One region of the Carnobacterium divergens DSM 20623 genome, then DNA from elsewhere that is predicted to be linked to it. Evidence: predicted binding sites of a transcription regulator. Region 1 holds the regulator's gene; the other holds the start of a gene.
The links. Region 1 encodes CtsR, which represses protease genes until heat stress. Its sites were predicted from a motif close to TTGGTCAAAAAAGGTCAAANA; they were not measured.
Positions count from the first base shown of each region.

Region 2: the regulator CtsR is predicted to act here: its motif matches at 4,449-4,469, upstream of clpP (ATP-dependent Clp endopeptidase proteolytic subunit ClpP).

Region 1 is NZ_JQLO01000001.1:2,608,414-2,615,505, forward strand. It holds rRNA gene BR52_RS12370 (23S ribosomal RNA) at 1-1,767, shown strand, start outside; rRNA gene rrf (5S ribosomal RNA) at 1,857-1,972, shown strand; tRNA gene BR52_RS12380 (tRNA-Val) at 1,998-2,073, shown strand; tRNA gene BR52_RS12385 (tRNA-Lys) at 2,075-2,147, shown strand; tRNA gene BR52_RS12390 (tRNA-Leu) at 2,187-2,271, shown strand; tRNA gene BR52_RS12395 (tRNA-Thr) at 2,285-2,360, shown strand; tRNA gene BR52_RS12400 (tRNA-Gly) at 2,365-2,436, shown strand; tRNA gene BR52_RS12405 (tRNA-Leu) at 2,490-2,578, shown strand; tRNA gene BR52_RS12410 (tRNA-Arg) at 2,582-2,655, shown strand; tRNA gene BR52_RS12415 (tRNA-Pro) at 2,693-2,766, shown strand; gene BR52_RS12420 (CtsR family transcriptional regulator) at 2,947-3,408, shown strand; gene BR52_RS12425 (ATP-dependent Clp protease ATP-binding subunit) at 3,426-5,900, shown strand; gene BR52_RS12430 (hypothetical protein) at 5,979-6,329, shown strand; gene BR52_RS12435 (helix-turn-helix domain-containing protein) at 6,379-7,092, opposite strand, start outside.
Region 2 is NZ_JQLO01000001.1:1,694,050-1,701,141, reverse strand. It holds gene rapZ (RNase adapter RapZ) at 1-72, shown strand, start outside; gene BR52_RS08270 (gluconeogenesis factor YvcK family protein) at 69-1,064, shown strand; gene whiA (DNA-binding protein WhiA) at 1,096-2,043, shown strand; gene namA (NADPH dehydrogenase NamA) at 2,064-3,092, shown strand; gene BR52_RS08255 (DsbA family protein) at 3,131-3,661, opposite strand; gene clpP (ATP-dependent Clp endopeptidase proteolytic subunit ClpP) at 3,772-4,365, opposite strand; gene BR52_RS08245 (P-loop NTPase family protein) at 4,511-5,017, opposite strand; gene BR52_RS08240 (NINE protein) at 5,096-5,599, opposite strand; tRNA gene BR52_RS08235 (tRNA-Arg) at 5,668-5,739, opposite strand; gene rpoN (RNA polymerase factor sigma-54) at 5,887-7,092, shown strand, end outside.

The sequences.
Region 1 (7,092 bases):
CGAGTGACCCTGCGCCGAAAATTTACCGGGGCTAAACAGTACACCGAAGCTGTGGATAGAACCTTAGGGTTCTATGGTAGGAGAGCGTTCTAAGGGCGTTGAAGCTAGATCGTGAGGACTAGTGGAGCGCTTAGAAGTGAGAATGCCGGTATGAGTAGCGAAAGACGGGTGAGAATCCCGTCCACCGTATGACTAAGGTTTCCTGGGGAAGGCTCGTCCTCCCAGGGTTAGTCGGGACCTAAGCCGAGGCCGATAGGCGTAGGCGATGGACAACAGGTTGATATTCCTGTACCAGTTTGTTTTGTTTGAACAATGGAGGGACGCAGTAGGCTAAGGAATGCGCGCTGTTGGATATGCGCGTCTAAGCAATAAGTCTTGAAGTGAGTTAAATGCTTGCTACTATAAGGACAAGTTGTGATGGGGAGGGAACTAATAGTACCGAAGTTCCTGATGTCACACTGCCAAGAAAAGCTTCTAGTTAGAAACAATCTGCCCGTACCGCAAACCGACACAGGTAGTCGAGGAGAGTATCCTAAGGTGTGCGAGAGAACTCTCGTTAAGGAACTCGGCAAAATGACCCCGTAACTTCGGGAGAAGGGGTGCTGACCAATTGGTCAGCCGCAGTGAATAGGCCCAGGCGACTGTTTATCAAAAACACAGGTCTCTGCAAAATCGTAAGATGACGTATAGGGGCTGACGCCTGCCCGGTGCTGGAAGGTTAAGAGGATGGGTTAGCTTCGGCGAAGCTCAGAATTGAAGCCCCAGTAAACGGCGGCCGTAACTATAACGGTCCTAAGGTAGCGAAATTCCTTGTCGGGTAAGTTCCGACCCGCACGAAAGGCGTAACGATCTGGGCACTGTCTCAACGAGAGACTCGGTGAAATTATAGTACCTGTGAAGATGCAGGTTACCCGCGACAGGACGGAAAGACCCCATGGAGCTTTACTGCAGTTTGATATTGAGTGTTTGTACAGCTTGTACAGGATAGGTAGGAGCCATAGAAGCCGGGACGCCAGTCTCGGTGGAGGCATTGGTGGGATACTACCCTTGCTGTATGACCACTCTAACCCTCACCACTAATCGTGGTGGGAGACAGTGTCAGACGGGCAGTTTGACTGGGGCGGTCGCCTCCTAAAGAGTAACGGAGGCGCCCAAAGGTTCCCTCAGAATGGTTGGAAATCATTCGTAGAGTGTAAAGGCAGAAGGGAGCTTGACTGCGAGACCTACAAGTCGAGCAGGGACGAAAGTCGGGCTTAGTGATCCGGTGGTTCCGCATGGAAGGGCCATCGCTCAACGGATAAAAGCTACCCTGGGGATAACAGGCTTATCTCCCCCAAGAGTCCACATCGACGGGGAGGTTTGGCACCTCGATGTCGGCTCATCGCATCCTGGGGCTGTAGTCGGTCCCAAGGGTTGGGCTGTTCGCCCATTAAAGCGGTACGCGAGCTGGGTTCAGAACGTCGTGAGACAGTTCGGTCCCTATCCGTCGCGGGCGTAGGAAATTTGAGAGGAGCTGTCCTTAGTACGAGAGGACCGGGATGGACACACCGCTGGTGTACCAGTTGTTCTGCCAAGAGCATCGCTGGGTAGCTATGTGTGGAAGGGATAAACGCTGAAAGCATCTAAGCGTGAAGCCCCCCTCGAGATGAGATTTCCCATTGCTTCGGCAAGTAAGACCCCTGAGAGATGATCAGGTAGATAGGTTGGAAGTGGAAGTACAGCGATGTATGGAGCGGACCAATACTAATCGGTCGAGGACTTAACCAAATAAATGGTGGAACACATGAATCAAAAAGTAAATTGTGCTTACAATATCCAGTTTTGAGAGAACGAAGTTGTCTCAACTAAATAAGAAGTGTGGTGGCGACAGCGAGAAGGATACACCTGTTCCCATGCCGAACACAGAAGTTAAGCTTCTCAGCGCCGATAGTAGTTAGGGGTTTCCCCTTGTGAGGGTAGGACGTTGCCACGCAGATTATTTATTTTAAATTTCATATGGAGGTTTAGCTCAGCTGGGAGAGCATCTGCCTTACAAGCAGAGGGTCAGCGGTTCGATCCCGTTAACCTCCACCATGAGTCATTAGCTCAGTTGGTAGAGCATCTGACTTTTAATCAGAGGGTCGTAGGTTCGAATCCTACATGACTCATAACTAAGCATTTCAAATGTGTAGTTATGCCATACTTTTGCGGGTGTGGCGGAATTGGCAGACGCACTAGATTTAGGATCTAGCGCCTAACGGCGTGGGGGTTCAAGTCCCTTCACCCGCACCATTTATTTTATATAGCCGGCTTAGCTCAGTTGGTAGAGCATCTGATTTGTAATCAGAGGGTCGAGGGTTCAACTCCTTTAGCCGGCACCATTTTGCGGAAATAGCTCAGTGGTAGAGCACCACCTTGCCAAGGTGGGGGTCGCGGGTTCGAACCCCGTTTTCCGCTTGTTAGACTAATAATAAGATTGCCCAGATTGAAAAATCTGATCCACATTCCATGCCGGGGTGGCGGAACTGGCAGACGCACAGGACTTAAAATCCTGCGGTGAGTGATCACCGTGCCGGTTCGATTCCGGCCCTCGGCACCATTTGCACCCATAGCTCAACTGGATAGAGTACCTGACTACGAATCAGGCGGTTAGAGGTTCGACCCCTCTTGGGTGCATTCTTTAGAAATAAAGATCATATCTTCGAGTTCAAAACGGGAAGTAGCTCAGCTTGGTAGAGCACTTGGTTTGGGACCAAGGGGTCGCAGGTTCGAATCCTGTCTTCCCGATAATGAAGACAAAGTTAAGATGAGTTATCCTAGATATGGATAACTCATCTTTTTTATTTTACATAAACTGAATTTTTTTATTGAAATAAGTAGACTTGCTTTTCAAATGAACATTTTTCTCGTATAATTAAAGTCAGTATTAGTCAAAATCTATTAAACCGTTTAAGAAGGAGGAGACTTATGCAAAATCAAAATATGTCAGATATCATTGAAGCCTATTTGAAACAAGTTTTAGGTGTTCATGAACAAATTGAAATTAGACGTAGTGAAATGGCTAATCAATTTAATTGTGTACCTTCTCAAATTAACTATGTTATCAATACTCGTTTTACTGTTCAACAAGGTTATTTAGTTGAAAGTAAACGTGGCGGTGGTGGCTATATTAGAATTATTAAAGTGAAGTTATTAGACAAAGTAGAAATGCTAGATGCGATGATTCAAATAATTGGAGAGAAAATTTCCCAAAAAGATGCTTATTCAATTATTCAAAAATTATATGAAGATGAAGTTATTACTAAGAGAGAAGCTACCTTAATGCTCTCTGCACTGGAAAAAAATGTTCTGGCTAGTAGTGAAAAAAATGAAAATAGTTTACGAGCAAAGATTTTGATCGCATTTGTGGACAATTTAAGATATGAATAAATGATGGAGGCGTTAAAATGAACGAATTATTTACAGAGAAAGCTAAAATGGTTTTAATTCTAGCACAAGATGAAGCAAAACGTTTTCGTCATCATTCAGTTGGGACAGAACATATCTTATTAGCACTAGTGATTGAACAAGAAGGCATGGCAGGTAAAACACTAAGACAATTTGCCGTTAACGAGCAGGATGTTCGGGAAGAAATTGAACATTTTACTGGATATGGAACAATGGGAAGTATTTCTAAAAATGTCATTTTACCTTACTCTCCTAGAGCTAAACAAGTTATTACTTTTGCAACAGATGAAGCTAGACGTTTAGGAGCACCATTAGTTGGAACGGAACATTTATTATTGGGCTTATTACGCGAAGAAGAAATTTTATCTTCTAAAATATTAAGTAATTTAGATGTAAGTTTAAATAAAACAAGACAGCTGCTACTTAAAAAAATTGGTGTTAGTGATAGCAAAAGTAAGCGTAGTAAGACTACAGCAACTCAATCAGTTGGTGGAACGCCTACGTTAGATTCTTTGGCTCGAGATTTAACTGCGCTAGCCAGAGCTGGAAAAATGGATCCTGTTGTGGGACGTCAAAAGGAAGTACATCGTTTGATTCAAGTGTTGAGTCGGAGAACGAAGAACAATCCTGTCTTGATTGGTGAGCCTGGTGTTGGTAAAACAGCAATAGCAGAAGGTTTGGCACAAAAAATTATTAATGGTGAAGTTCCAAAAGACTTATCTAAAAAACGATTAATGATGTTAGATATGGGATCGATGGTTGCGGGAACTAAATACCGTGGTGAATTTGAAGACCGCATGAAAAAAGTTATTGAAGAAATTTATCAAGACGGTGAAGTGATTCTCTTTATCGATGAGTTGCATACCTTAATCGGGGCTGGTGGAGCAGAAGGAGCAATTGACGCTTCGAATATTTTAAAACCCGCTCTTGCAAGGGGAGAATTACAAACGATTGGTGCAACGACTTTGGATGAATACCAAAAGTATATTGAAAAAGATGCTGCTTTAGAACGTCGTTTCGCACCTATTCAAGTAGACGAACCAACGGCTGAAGAAGCAGAGGAAATTTTACTTGGTTTGAGATCTCGTTATGAAGAGCATCATGGTGTAGAAATTACGGATGAAGCAATCCATTCTGCGATTCAATTTTCAATGCGTTATATCACATCAAGACAGTTGCCAGATAAAGCGATTGATTTGATTGATGAATCGGCTGCCAAAGTTCGTTTAGATGTTTCAGATAAACCTACGCCAGTAGCAGTAGCAATTGCTGAATTGGATGCATTAGTGGCTGAGAAAGAAGAAGCCATTCAAACGCAAGATTTTGAAAGTGCTGCTAAAATTAGATCAAAAGAGATGCGTCAAAAGAAAAAAATTGAAAACTTAATTATCAAAGAAGGGAAACAGACAACTTCTTCTAAATTACAAGTAACACCAATTGATGTGGCAGAGGTCGTTTCATTGTGGACAGGGATCCCAGTTCAACAAATGGAACAAAAAGAAAGTGACCGTTTACTAAATTTGGAAAAAGTATTGCACAGCCGAGTTGTAGGTCAAAAAGAAGCGGTTAGTGCTGTTTCAAGAGCTATGAGACGCGCTAGAAGTGGTTTGAAAGATCCAAATAGACCAATAGGTTCATTTATGTTCTTAGGCCCTACAGGTGTCGGGAAGACGGAATTAGCGAAAGCTTTGAGTGAAGCTATGTTTGGGAGTGAGGAAGCACTCATTCGCGTGGATATGTCTGAGTATATGGAAAAATACAGTACAAGTCGTTTAATTGGTTCACCACCAGGATATGTCGGTTACGATGAAGGCGGACAATTAACAGAAAAAATTCGCCAAAAACCCTATTCTGTTATTTTGTTAGATGAGGTAGAAAAAGCACATCCGGATGTCTTTAATATTTTGTTACAAGTTTTAGATGATGGTCATTTAACAGATTCCAAAGGACGTAAGGTGGACTTTAAAAATACCATTATGATTATGACTTCAAACTTAGGTGCTACAGCTTTAAGAGATGAAAAATCAGTTGGGTTTAGTACAAAGGATAAGAAGAAAGATCATAAAGCAATGGAAAAACGAATTTTAGAAGAATTGAAAAATACGTTTAGACCTGAATTTATCAACCGAATTGATGAAACGATTGTCTTCCATTCATTAGAAAAAGACGAATTAACGGAAATTGTGAAACTAATGGGCAATACGATTATCAAACGTCTAAAAGAGTTAGACATTCATGTGAAAATCACACCTGCAGCCAATGAAGTGATTGCTAAGGCAGGTTTTGATCCAGAATATGGAGCACGACCACTAAGAAGAGCCTTGCAAAAAGAAGTTGAAGATCGTCTAAGTGAAGAATTATTAAACGGTACGGTTAAAATTGGAGACGAAGTAACAATTGGTGCGGTTAAAGGGAAAATTCGGATTCAAGTCAAAGAACCAAAAATCAAAAAAATAAAAGCTGTTTCAAAATAAGGCTTTCATTAGTTAAAAGTAAGGATCTATGTTAAAATTATACTAAATATCAATCTAAGAAAAGGGACGTGAAAGAATATGAAAAATTCAACTAAAGGTTTATTAATAGGCTTAGGCGCAACAGTAGTAGTAGGAACCATTATTGTTTCTTCTTCAGAAAAAGCACTCCAAAAGATTGAAAGTTACATGAATCGTAAACGCGCTAAAGACTTTATCAAAGAAAAATTAAACGGCAATGACGATGCGTTATCTGTTGTGGACCAATTATCAGATGAAGAAATCTCAAATCTGTTAAAAATTGTAGACAAGATTGGAAATCTTAAAGGTAAAATCAACGTTTATGGCGATAATGTAAAAGATATGGCTGAAGATTTTAAACACACGTTACATGGTTACACTGAAACAGTCAAAGAAAAATTCGATAAATAAACAATAAAATCCCCATTCGTTCATTAGATGAACGAATGGGGATTTTTAGTTAAATAAGAACAAGTAAGTAACACAAGGTTAAATCATTTCGATCCTTTAAAGAAAATGAGGTTGCCTCTAAAAAACGATCAATTCGATATTGTAAAGTGTTCCGATGAATGTATAATTTTTTTGCTGCTAATGAAAGATTTCCTTGTGTTTCCCAAAGAATTTGGACAAGTTCTTGCCAATCGACTTGTTCGGAAAGACTGTCTTTCAAGTTTTTCATCAAAAAACTTTTTTCGGTAGATGTTTTTGTGTAGTAAGCAAGAGCAATTTGGGGAAGAGACAGAACAGGATTTTTTGTGGTCTGTTGTTGTTGATTAAAAATGGACTGCTCTTCGTGAAATAACTTTGGGAAATCAGTTGTTAATTGCCAGAAATGGCCGATATAACAAAATACTTTTATCGAAAAATCATCTTCCAAAGCTTGAATAACGCCGCTTAGTTCTTCCAGTGTAAAGTCGTTTTTTGTTTCTTCTTGAATAAGAATCCCAGTAGTCGGATTGATAAAAAAATAATCCTCACAGGCAGGAAAAACTTGTGAAAAAGTTTCTAGCCACATAAACTGATTCTCTGAATCAAGTGGGTGAGAGAGGGTAAATTGAATCACGCGATAATTGCCTTTTTTAGTTGACGGCAGCGGCTTAGCTTGCCATAGAAATTGGTACCAAATCGAATGACTTAAGGCCTTTTTTGTTTCTTTTTTTATTGGGAAAAGAGC
Region 2 (7,092 bases), 910 kb from region 1:
GCCGATGACTATAAAGTCAATATTACACACCGAGATAAAGATAAACGTAAAGAAAGTATCAATCGTTCATGATGGTTCCTAAACGCAATCGAAGACCTAAAATTGTTGTACTTGGAGGCGGAACGGGCCTACCAGTTATTTTGAAAAATTTAAAAGCGCAATCTGCTGATATCACTGCAATCGTGACAGTTGCTGATGATGGTGGGAGTAGTGGGACGATTAGAGATTATGTGAATGTAGTGCCTCCTGGAGATATTCGGAATGTTTTAGTTTCATTGTCTGATTTACCTCGATTGCAAGAAGAAATTTTCCAATATCGTTTTGATAGTAACGATCATTTTTTAGCGGGACATGCGATTGGAAATTTGATTATTGCAGCAATTACAGAGATGAAAGGAAATGTCTTTGAAGCGATTCAACTATTAGCGGAAATGATGCGTGTTGATGGTCAAGTGTATCCAGCCTCAGAGGAGCCGCTAATTTTACATGCGGAGTTTGAAGATGGAACTAGGGTTTCTGGAGAATCTAAAATTGCTCACGATCGTAAAACCATTAATCGAGTATATGTAACACCAACTGAAACTAACCATGATGCTAAAGCTGCTAGACAAGTAATCGATGCAATTTTAGAAGCGGATATGGTGGTATTAGGTCCAGGTAGCTTATTTACGAGTATTTTACCCAATTTAATGATTCAAGATTTAGGTGAAGCTGTTGTAAATACAAAAGCAGAAGTTGTCTACATCTGTAACATTATGACGCAATTAGGAGAAACAGAAAATTTTTCCGATGCGGATCATATCAGGGTATTGCACAAACATTTAGGCAATCAGTTTATTGATACGATTTTAGTAAATACCGAACATGTTCCAGAAGATTATATGGACAAAGAGCGCTATGACGAATACCTCGTTCAAGTCACGCATGATTTTGAAGGCTTGCGAAATGAAAATTGTCGCGTAATTTCGGCTGACTTCTTGAAACTCAGAGATCAGGGAGTCTTTCATGATGGAGAAAAAGTTGTAGAAGAATTACTGCGTCTTGTATTTGGCGCTAAAAATTAAAAGGTCGTTTAAAGAAAGGAGGCTGTCTAGTATGTCCTATGCCTCAGATGTCAAAAAAGAACTAACTACATTAGAAGTTCACAAAGAGCATGCAAAAGCTGAATTGGCAGCATTGATTCGCATGAATGGTGCGGTTAGTTTAGTGAATCAAAAATTTATTTTAAATGTTCAAACTGAAAATGCAGCGATTGCAAGGCGAATTTATGTCTTATTAAAAGATCATTTTGAAGTGGAAAGTGAACTATTGGTTCGCCGCAAAATGAAATTAAAAAAAAATAATGTCTATATTGTGCGCTTAAAGCAAGGAACAAAAAAAGTTTTATCAGACTTAAATATTATGGATGGTCTACTTTTTCATGCTCATATTGCAGATGAAATTATCACAAACCCTCAAAAAATTCGTTCTTATTTAAGGGGTGCATTTCTGGCAGGTGGTTCGGTTAATAATCCTGAAACAAGCCGGTATCATTTAGAAATCTATTCCATCTATGAAGAACACAACAATGATATTTGTCAAATGATGAACTATTTTGAGTTAAATGCGCGAACGTTAGAACGCCGAAATGGATATATCACGTATTTGAAAGAAGCTGAAAAAATAGCAGATTTTCTTGCGTTGATTGGTGCAACTACAGGCATGTTAAAGTTTGAAGACGTACGAATTGTTCGAGATATGCGGAATTCTGTCAATCGTTTAGTGAATTGCGAAAATGCAAATTTAAATAAAACAATTGATGCAGCAGGAAAGCAGATTGAAAGTATACATTTTATTGATGAGATGATGGGATTAGATAAACTTCCAGAAAAATTAAGAGAAATTGCTTTGGTTCGTTTAGAGTATCCAGAAGTAACCTTAAAGGAATTAGGAGAAATGATTCCAAGTGGTGCCATCAGCAAATCGGGTATCAACCATCGATTGCGTAAGTTAAATGAAGTAGCAGAAAATTTAAAAGCAAAAAGCACAGTTAGCAAAGGATAAAAGAAAGGTGGAAATCAATCATGAAGTCACAATTATTAGCGCCCTATACAATAAAATCAGTAGAATTTAAAAACCGAGTAATGATGTCACCGATGTGTATGTATTCTGTTTTTGAACAAGATGGAAAAGTGACTGATTTTCACTTAACTCACTATGGAACAAGAGCTCTTGGTCAAGTAGGGTTAATTATGGTTGAATCAACAGCGATATTGCCGAATGGTCGAATTTCACAGGAGGATTTAGGTATTTGGTCAGATGATCATATTGCAGGTTTAACAAAATTAGTTGATCATGTTCATGAAATGGGTGCAAAAATAGGGATTCAATTAAATCATGCAGGACGAAAAGCAGATGTGCCTGATTCAATTGTAGCACCATCAAGTATTACCTATAGTGAAGCCTATCAGCAACCAGAAGCATTATCTGAAAATGAAATTACAGAGATTGTAAAAGCCTTTAAAGATGCCGTTATCCGGTGTCAAAAAGCAGGATTTGACGTTATTGAACTTCATGGAGCACATGGTTATTTGATTAATCAATTTTTATCCCCGTTGACGAACAAGCGAACAGATCAGTATGGTGGACCGATTGGCAACCGGTATCGTTTTTTAAGTCAAATCATTGCTGAAGTTCGAGCGTTATGGGAGAAACCTTTATTTGTTCGAATTTCTGCAGAAGATTACCAAGCAGATGGCGCTCACCTTGAAGATTATTTAATGATTGGAAAATGGATGCGAGATGCAGGTATTGATTTGATCGATGTCTCTACAGGAGGCTTAGTAAATGTTCAACCGACAAACATATTTCCTGGGTATCAAGTGCATTATGCAGAAGAAATTCGTAAAGTAGTTGGCATTGCGACAGGAGCAGTAGGCCTAATTACAAATGGAGCACAAGCAGAAGAAGTAATTGGAAATGGTCGAGCAGATTTGGTGGTTATTGGACGAGAATTATTACGTAATCCTTTTTGGGTTCGAGAGGTTGCCATTGAATTGAATGCAAAAGATCAACTCAAAACACCCGTTCAATATTTACGTGGTTGGAGATAAAAAAGAATCAAGCGATTGAGTAATCGCTTGATTCTTTTTTATTTTTTAAGTTCTTCTTCAATTAAATTGGTCAATTCATCCGGTGTGATATGTTCATCAAAAATATGATCCCCCACAATAACTGTTGGAACAAAGAAGATATTTGCTGCTTCAGCTTCAGCAATAATTCCGTTGATTTGAGCTTCATTAGGTTGATTTTTAAGACCTAATTTCTCTTCAACATAAGTTGCGACTTCTTCATTGGTTAGGTCACCCCATTGGTGTTGATGTTCAAAAAGGAAGTCAATATCTTTTAGCGCTTTTTCAGGGTTTTGATAGTCTAAATGATGATGACAAACATTTCCTTTTTGTAAAGAGGGTTTTTCTTTATCAAAATGTTTAATAATTCGTTGAACTTTTCCTTCTTCAACAAATTTTGTTAACACATCTTTTGATTCTTCGTGCCATTTCTTGCAATAAGGACAACGAATATTGATAAATTCGATTACTTTAACAGGAGCTTCTTTTGCTCCAATTTTAAAACCAAACTCGGTTCCAACTTCGCTTGCTTTAATTTTACTGATATCCATAAATAAATTCCTCCTTCAATAGTTCCATAATTTAATTATACCGCGGATGGACACACAAGGGTAGCAAAAAAGCCTGTAAAACAAAATCGTTTTACAAGCCTTGTTAAAAATTATTTTAATGAAGAGCTGTTAACCATAATTTCATCGATTAAGCCATAAGCTTTTGCTTCTTCAGCACTCATAAAGTTATCACGGTCTGTATCGCGTTCGATGACTTCAATTGGTTGACCAGTTTGATCTGCCAAGATTTTATTTAAACGTTCACGAGTTTTTAATATGTGACGCGCAGCAATTTCAATTTCAGTTGCTTGACCTTGAGCACCACCTAGGGGTTGATGAATCATAATTTCTGCATTTGGCAATGCATAACGTTTGCCTTTTGCACCAGCTGTTAACAAGAAGCTTCCCATTGAAGCAGCCATTCCCATTGCGATTGTTTGAACATCTGCTTTGATGAAGTTCATTGTATCGTAAATTGCTAGTCCAGCAGTAACGCTACCACCTGGTGAGTTGACGTAAATGTAAATATCTTTTTCAGAATCTTGTGCATCTAAGAATAACAATTGCGCGATAACTGCATTTGCTACGTTATCATCAATTTGTCCACTTAACATAATGATACGGTCTTTTAATAGACGAGAATAAATATCGTATGCGCGTTCTCCTCTAGATGATTGTTCAATGACTGTAGGTACTAAATTCATATTATATTTCCTCCTTTAAAGGTTTCAAATCATGGTTATTGTAACATAAAAAGTAAAACTGTTACTAGTTGTATTTTACTCTAATGGTCAATTAAGGTCAAATGTTTTGTTCGATTAATTATTAGTTGCTAAAATGAGGTAGAAATCAATTCATTAAAGAAGCTAGGTAGTGTTTTAATTCAGTTGGATGATGAAAGGTTAAGATTTTTTCTTTTGGAATCATGGCTAATTGTTTTAGTGTTTCTTTTCGTCTTGTAGGATAATTCCATGCAAATTTTAAGAAGTCTAAATTAAAACGTTCAGGACAACCATCTGCCATATCAGGTCTTACTTTTCCATGATAGATAAAGGAGCGTTTTAAAATTCGGCGAATGTAAACAGATCTTGAGAAGTCTAGAAAAATAATAGTATCACTATTGTTGAAACGGATAGGCCAAGTGATTGAGTAGTTGCCTTCAATAATCCAATGCTGATTTGAATGAATAAGAGGTGCTACTTTTTCTAGAAGAGCTCTTTTGCCAATTTCTTGCCAGTTTGGATTAAAATAAAGTGAATCTAAATGAATGACAGGAACCTCATAAAAATCCCCTAGTTGTTTAGCTAAGGTTGATTTTCCTGACCCAGAAGGGCCAATAATCGTAATTTTTGTCATGAAACTAACCTCCTTTACTAAGTAAAATAGCTTATTTAAAGAAAATCCTTTAAATAAGCTATTTATAAAACCATTAAATTATTGAATAAAAATATTTCCATTTGCATCTTCTGGTTTGAAAGCGGCAAAGATACCTTCAAAAAAAGCAATTATAGCAGGGATACCAGTCCAACAGAAAATTAAAAATGTAATTCCAGCTCCAGATTTTCCAGCATAAAACTTATGAACACCAAATCCACCAAGGAAAATAGCTAAAAGAACATAAATCCATTTATTGACCCATTTGCCAACTTGGCTATACTGTGGAGTTTGTTGAACTTGAGTATGTTGTTGACCCTGCTCTTGAGCTTGGGTTTGCGCTTGAGAAGTTTCATTCACAATGTTGATATTAATACGGTCTTGAACGGTTTCTTTTTTTTGTTCAGGCCTATGTAGAATGACATTTGGACCATCATAATAAATTTCAACTAAGTCCCCAACAGCTGCGTCAAAATCGATTGTTTCTAATGGAACACGAATGGTAGTGCCATCTTCTTTTGCAACGACTAAATAATCAGCTTCTAACTTGATAATTTTATTCATTTTAAAACTCCTTTTTGCTAAATAGTTAATGACACAAAAAAAGAACATGAATCTGTTCTCTGTTTTTATGTCTCCTGGGGGAATCGAACCCTCATCTCAAGAACCGGAATCTTACGTGATATCCATTACACTAAGGAGACTAAATCAACTACTATAGTTTAGCTGAATTTAGTTGAAAAGACAAGATTTAATTATAAGCACGCTATAAAAAGATGAATTCCTTTTCAATTTCAAAATATGGTATGATAGCAGTGAAGATTTTGAAAGGATATGAAGGAGGAATGATTGTGAATTTTGAACAAAAGTTTAGCCAACAACAAAGACAAGTCCAAAAAATGGCGATGACACAACAATTACAGCAATCCATTCAAATGCTACAATATAATACAGAAGAACTGGCCAGCTTTTTAGAGCAAAAGGCGCTAGAAAATCCTTTAATCGAAGTAACCGTTGAACGGGATTATGATGCTGAGGCAGCTATTCAACCCGTAAAAAGTACAATGAACTATCAACATAACGAAGAGTTTAATTATTTGAATCAAGTACCAGATACTAGCATTTCCTTATTTGAATTTTTGTTGGAGCAAATTCATCTGACAATGAGAGATACTTATTTAAGAGAATTGGTTTTCTTTTTAACTGAAAATATTGATGATAATGGCTATTTAAAAATAGAATTATCGGAAGCTGCAAAAACAACGGGGGCACAAGATATCCAAATGCTAGATGCCTTAACGTTATTACAACAATTAGATCCTGCAGGAGTAGGCGCTAGAAATTTACAAGAATGCCTAATGTTGCAAATAGAGCGAGATGATTTTGCTCCTAATATGGCGTATGTGATAGTAGAGGAAGAATTTGAAAATTTTGCAAATCGTAAATGGAAAGAAATTACGAAAAAATTCGATATTAGTTTGGCTGAGATTCAAGAAATTTCAGATTATATTCAGACCTTGAATCCACGCCCAGGCGCTTTATATGACGGTACAAAAGAACAATACATCCGTCCTGACTTAATTATACGTGTCACAAAAGAGAATGAAATCAAAGTATTATCAGCTAAAACAGGCTTGCCAGTCGTTCATTTTCAAAAGGATTATTATCAAGAAATGTCTCAATTTGAAGACAAAGATGTACGACGATTTATGAAGGATAAATTTAATGAGTACGAGTGGATTCAAAAAAGCTTGCAACAAAGAGGAGAAACCATTGTTCGAGTTGGGACTGCGATTGTTGAGCGCCAAAAGGAATTTTTCTTAAACCCAGCACATCCAATCAAATCATTAACTTTAAAAGAGATATCCGAAAAACTTGATATTCATGAATCGACAGTAAGTCGCTCCATTAATGGCAAATATTTAGAGACTAGTTTTGGTATTTTCGAATTAAAAAGTTTCTTCACAAATTCATTAAAAACGCAACAATCAAAAATACAAAATTCTGAAGACGAATTGGAAATTTCAGGAGATTCTGTTCGGAAAAGAGTCGCATTT